Regions from separate parts of the Anaerofustis sp. NSJ-163 genome, predicted to be linked through region 1. Evidence: riboswitches for the same ligand, from Rfam matches in the RefSeq annotation. Region 1 holds a riboswitch; the other holds the start of a gene.

The links. Region 1 has a riboswitch for FMN ahead of M6G78_RS07935 (ECF transporter S component). Riboswitches for the same ligand answer to the same signal wherever they lie in the genome.
Region 2: it holds a riboswitch for FMN, as region 1 does, so the genes downstream of both, M6G78_RS04265 (ECF transporter S component) here and M6G78_RS07935 (ECF transporter S component) in region 1, are expected to answer to the same signal.

The regions. Positions count from the first base shown of each region.
Region 1 is NZ_JAMYJV010000005.1:94,736-98,018, reverse strand. Features, by position in the region: gene eno (phosphopyruvate hydratase) at 1-671, shown strand, start outside; gene M6G78_RS07940 (kinase to dihydroxyacetone kinase) at 1,137-1,388, opposite strand; FMN riboswitch at 1,583-1,694, shown strand; gene M6G78_RS07935 (ECF transporter S component) at 1,767-2,381, shown strand; gene M6G78_RS07930 (4Fe-4S binding protein) at 2,385-3,008, shown strand; gene M6G78_RS07925 (MATE family efflux transporter) at 3,077-3,283, opposite strand, start outside.
Region 2 is NZ_JAMYJV010000003.1:172,328-175,610, forward strand. Features, by position in the region: gene M6G78_RS04255 (ion channel) at 112-615, opposite strand; gene M6G78_RS04260 (helix-turn-helix domain-containing protein) at 622-864, opposite strand; FMN riboswitch at 1,017-1,129, shown strand; gene M6G78_RS04265 (ECF transporter S component) at 1,212-1,778, shown strand; gene spoVG (septation regulator SpoVG) at 1,890-2,168, opposite strand; gene murC (UDP-N-acetylmuramate--L-alanine ligase) at 2,441-3,283, shown strand, end outside.

The DNA of each region.
Region 1 (3,283 bases):
GATTTGCCCCTGATGTAGATAGTGCGGAAGAGGCTATTATGCTTATAATGAAAGCTATTGAAAATGCAGGATATAAACCGGGAGATGATGTATATATAGCTCTTGATATGGCAAGCAGTGAGCTTTATGATAAAAAGATTGATTCGTATTTTTATGAAATAAAAGAACGAAAATACGGCGAGATGATAGCATATTATGAAAAACTTACCAGTAAATATCCTATCATATCTATTGAAGACGGTATATCGGAAGATGATTTTGAAAGCTGGAAATTCTTAAGTGAAAGACTTAATAACAGCATTCAGCTTGTTGGAGATGATTTGTTTGTAACCAATAAAGAAAGACTTAAAAAAGGTATTGATATGGGGGTTGCAAACTCTATATTAATAAAATTAAATCAAATAGGAACATTAAGCGAAACGTTAGACACTATGAATTTAGCAAGAAAAAATAATTATACAACGGTTGTATCTCATAGGTCAGGTGAAACGGAAGATACTTTTATTGCTGATTTGGCTGTTGGTTTTAACGCAGGACAAATAAAAACAGGAGCACCTTGCAGAAGTGAAAGAGTTGCTAAATATAACAGACTTTTAAGAATTGAAGAAGAGCTAAAGGATAAGGCAAGATATATCGGTAAGGATGTTTTTACTAATATAAGATTAAAATAAAAAAAGCAGTTGTAACTGCTTTTTTTACTTCTCTAAATAGGGTTATATTATAGTTCTTGTAGGTTGATACAAAATATTTTACTTGCATATATTTCCCAAAATGAATTTTAGGATGGTTTTACCTAGGTTTTGGTAAATTAATTAATTCTTCCCAATTATATCTTTTAAGATATAAAAATGTATATTTGAAACACTGAGAGGAGATTTAATAAAAAACAAATATCTAAAAAAGTATTTATATTTAGAGCATTATTAGTTATAGGGTCCTTTATTATAAAATTAGTTATGGTATATTGCTATAATATAACTTCTTAAATACTTTTGTGAAACTTATTATAAAGGGTAAGTGTGAAATAAGTTTGTTAAAATGTGAATATTTGATTATATTGTATCTAAAAAATAAGTGGTAAAAATAAAAAATAAAATGAACTTAATATGAAAAAAGAATACGCTTAGCGTATTCTTCTATCCTTTTAAACCATCGGCTTGTCTTTGCATATTTTCTACTACTATGTCGTGTATGTCGCCAAGAGAGTTGCAATATTTTAATACATCCCATGGTTCATTTGTATGAAAGTGTATTTTTATTAATTTTTCATCTCCGACTGCAAGCAGACAGTCTCCTTTAAAGTTATTTGTTATATAATCATGGATTTCATCTTCGTCTAAATTTTCTCCGGCAATAAGAAGCTGTGTATCAAATTTGAATTCTATCATAAATTTTCCTCCTTTTATTTAAGGGCTTTTATAATTTGTTTAGTCCTATTTTATATTTTGATTATATAATATAAATTTTATATTTACAATAATCTAAAAAAGAGTTATACTTATTTAGTAATGAATTTATTTATTGGTGTAATCCTCCAATTATTCTTATAAATAAATTTTTATAGAAAATTGAATATTGAAGAATTTATCTTCAGGGCAAGGTGTAATTCCTGACCGCCAGTAAAGTCTGGGAGCGAAAGCTGATATGGTGTGATTCCATAACCGACGGTATAGTCCGGATGAAAGAAGATATGATAATTAATGCCCTGTTATTTTAGTATAACAGGCATTTTTTAAATTCACCTCATATCTATAATAAGGAGAATAATGGAAAACTTAACAACAAATCAAACAACAAACTCAAAAATCAGTACAAGGGTAATGGTATGTACGGCTATGTTAGCTGCTGTATCATTCTTACTCGCATTTTTAGAAGTACCAATGCTTTTATCACCATCTTTTGCAAGAATGGATTTATCTGACCTTCCTGCATTAATCGGTGCATTTGCTTTTGGACCTATGGCTGGTGTTGTAATTGAACTAATTAAAAACGGACTTCAAGTATTTTCAACACAAACAGCCGGAATAGGGGAACTTGCAAATTTTGCAATGGGTGCTTCTTTTGTTTTTACTGCAGGATTAATTTACAAAAGAAATAAAACAAAGAAAACTGCTTTAATTGCTTGTATTATTGCAAGTGTAGTAATGGGAGTAGTTGCAGGATTACTTAATTATTTTGTTTTACTTCCTATGTATAGTGCATTTATGCCAATTGATCAGGTTATTGCTTCTTTTGGAGAAATAATACCTTTCATTCAGACTAAATTTGAAGTAATTTTATTTAGTGCAATTCCTGCAAATATTATTAAAGGTCTGATTATTTCATTATTTGCTATGCTTATTTATAAAGGGGTAAGTCCTATATTAAAAGGAGAAAAGTAAAAAATGGAAAAAGCCAAAGATTATTTATCATTTTTGGTAGATGAAGTTCATTCTACGGTTTTTGCAACAGTAGATAAAAACGGAGAACCTGAAACGAGCATTATAGATTTAATGCTTTATGATGAAGACAGTGTTTATTTCTTAACAGCAAAAGGGAAGCCTTTTTATGATAGACTTATGGATAAAAAGGTAGTTTCCATATCTGCAATGAAAGGAATGGATACAATGTCTACAAAAGCCATTATGATGAAAGCTAAAGTAATGAATATAGGTAGAGATAAACTCGATGAAATATTTGAGAAAAATACTTATATGAATGAAATTTATACAAGTGAAGAAAGTAAAATGGCTCTTGAAGTATTCAAGGTATACGATATGGAGGGCGAATATCTTGATATGTCACAACAACCCATTTTAAGAAAAACATTTTCAATTGGAGGGGGAAATGTTAGAAAAGCAAGTTATCATATAAATGGAGATTGTATAGGGTGTGGGAAGTGTTTTGAGGTATGTTCCTTTAAAGCGATAAAGAAAGGAAATCCTTATAAAATAATTGATAACTATTGTTTTGAATGTGGAAATTGTTATAGTATTTGTCCTGTAAATGCTGTTGATAAAAATAATTAGGACTTATGAATTTTTAAATTCAATTAATATTACATAGTTAAAATAAAAAAGACACTTAAGTGTCTTTTTTATTTTGATAAAAGTTTCTTTTCAATTTTATTTTTATTTTTTAAATAATATAAAATCCCTGTAATATCGGCAAGCGCCCAACCAATAGGCACGCTCATCCATATACCTTTTACTCCTATAAATGAAATAGAAGATAAAGTATAGGCAAGGAAGACTCTGCTTCCAAGAGAAATAATTGTTAAAATAACGGACATTAAAGGTTTTTC
Region 2 (3,283 bases), on a different contig from region 1:
TTATTAATAAAAATAGTACCGTAGTTTTATTTATCGGTACTATTTTTATTTTATAGAAAAATAAAAATTATATTAATTTAAATATAGAAAAAATAAGAATCATTGCTTAATTTACATTGTCATTTTTAATTTTTTTATTTTTTCTTGTATCTGTTTTATTTCTTCATCGTTTAACTCGCTTAAATGCTCCAGCTTATCCATAAATACAGTTATGGTATATTCTTCCCTTCTTTGAATTACTTCTAAATAATGGCTCACTATGACCCCTGAAAGCATAGCTATCATTAAAGCTTGATATAGAGTAATATATACCGTTAAAAGTTTGCTTATTGTTGTTGTAACAACAATATCCCCAAAACCTATTGTCGATGAAGACACAAAAGTATACCATAAAGCATCTCCATATGATGATACCCCAGGTTCTTTTATCATTATTATAAATGCTACCATAAAAATACTTAAAATAAATCCTATGGTTATCTTTTCACCGTTACATCTTCTTACTATAGACCAAAAAAGTCTTGCTTTTTTCATATATAAAACCTCTTTTTTATATATCATAACATAAAATAAAAAAAGAAGAGAAATCTCTTCTTTTTTATAATAATAAAATATAAATAATTATTCAAAACCTTTGTCTATATCATTAAATAATTCATCGTTAAAGAAGTCTCTTATGCTTATTTCAAAAAAATCACATAAGATTTTAATTGTCTTTATTCCCGGGTTTTTACATTTTCCATCGAACATACTGTAAAGAGTAGTAGGAGGAATACCTGCCATGTTTGCAAGTGAATTTATGGAATATCCGCTTTCTTCACATAGCGTCATTATTTTTTTATTTATAGCTTCTCTAAGTTGCATTTTATTCACCTCCATTTATTAATATTACATAAATTAAATTTAGCCAAAATCAAATTTCTTTTCTTATATTTTACATGATTTTATTAAATATAAAAAGTAACCTATGGCGACTTTATGTTGACTTTTTTAAAAAAATATTATAATATAAGGTAAACAATCTTCAGGGTTGGGTGAAATTCCCTACCGGCAGTTATAGTCTGCGAGCGAAAGCTGAAAAGGTGAAATTCCTTTACCGACGGTAAAGTCCGGATGAGAGAGGATACATAAAGTATTTTTTTTAGTAATTTCCTGAAGGGCGATTACTATTTTTTTATGTATACCTTAAATTTTAAGGAGGTATAAAAAAAATGAAAGACACTAGAAGACTTGTAACAGTTTCAATGCTTATTGCATTGTCAATCGTATTAATGCTTTTAGTACGATTCCCAATTATGCCATCGGCTGCATGGCTTGAATACGAACCAATGGATGTTCCACTTCTTATTATAGGTTTAATGTTCGGACCTGTAACAGGAATAATATCCGTTATAATTTCAAGTTGTATACAAGCACTAACAGTAAGTGCTATGAATGGTTGGGTAGGTGCATTAATGCACATAATCTCAAGCAGCGCACTTGTAGGTGTTGCAGGATTTGTATACAGCAAAAACAAAACAAGAAAAGGTGCTGTATTAGGGCTTGTTCTTGGAGCTTTAGCAATGGTTCTTGTTATGATTCCGGCAAACTTGGTTATTACAACTAATTTCTACGGTATGCCATTAGAAGCCGTAAAAGCTTCACTTCCTGTTGCGGTAATACCTTTTAATATTTTAAAAGCCGGTATTAACTGTATAATAACTTTTATTGTATATAAACCTATCAGTAACTTTATAAAAACAAGACCTGATAGTGCAAGAGTAAATACAACAAAATAGAAATAATAATAAAATCTTTACTTAATGAATCCATTTAGCCTCTCAAAACGAGAGGCTTTAATTTTTTTCATATAAAAAAGCCCCTTATAAAGGGGCATTCGTTCTTAATAATTATTCTGCTTCTTCGGCTAGCTCTTTTAGTTTATCCTCATAAGCTTCCAAAACTTTGTTTTGCATTTCGACTCTTGTTTCAAGGTTTATCGGATGTGCAATATCTTTGAATTCACCATTAGGCATTTTTCTACTAGGCATAGCAATAAATACCCCATTGTCTCCTTCAATTATTTTGATGTCATGAATTACGAATTGATCATCAAAAGTAACAGATACGATCGCTTTCATCTTTCCTTCGTCATATGTCTTTCTTACCCTAATGTCTGTGATTTGCATTTGTCTTTCCTCCCTTTATTCTGTTAAATATATTATACATTATAAATTTAAGAATTGCAATAACGATTACATACCTATGAATAAAGGATTTCATAATTTTTCAACATGATGTTTTTACTTTAAATATTTGCCGATTTTTTTAATATAATTATAATATAAATAAATATTGTAAAAATCATTGAAAGATAGTAAAATATATTAAGTATATAATAAGCATATAATGAAATAAATAAGTGTTAAAGTTTATATAAAAACAATACGGCGGTGAAAAAATGAATATAGATTTAGAAAATATAAAAAAGATATATTTTATTGGAATAGGCGGAACCAGTATGTCTGGTCTTGCTTTAATGTCAAAAATAAACGGTAAAGAAGTTTTAGGTTCAGATATGAGACCTTGTGTTTATACCGAAAAATTAGAAAAGAACGGAATTAAAGTTATTATAGGACATAATAAAGAAAATATAACCGACGATATAGATTTAATAGTTTATTCTGCTGCAATCAGAGAAAATAATCCTGAAAGAGTTGAGGGAAAAAATAAAGGTATTCTTGAAATAGAACGTTCAATTTTCCTTGGACTTATAAGTAAATATTATAAAAAAACCGTAGCTGTAAGCGGAACTCATGGAAAAACAACAACATCTTCCCTTATGTCTTTGGTATTTTTAAATGCAAATCTTGATCCTTCAATTTCAATAGGAGGAACTTTAAGAAAAATAAACGGAAACTCAAGAGTTGGGGACAGCGACTATTTTGTAATAGAAGCATGTGAATTCGTAGACAGTTTCCTTCATTCAAGACATTTTGTAGGAACAATACAAAATATTGAAAGAGATCATCTTGATTACTTTACAGGTGGTATAGAACAAATAAAAGAATCATTTAAAAAGTTTGCAAAAATTACTCCAAAAGACGGTTTACTTGTTGTAAACGGAGATGATAAAAACGTTCTTGATATTTTAGACGGACTTGAATGTAAAATAGTTAAAGTTGGTCTTTCAGAAAATAATGACTTTGTTGCTAAAAATATAACATATAACGAACTTGGAAAACCAAGATTTGATGTATATAAAAACGGTGAATTTTATTATCACTTTGAACTTAATATACCG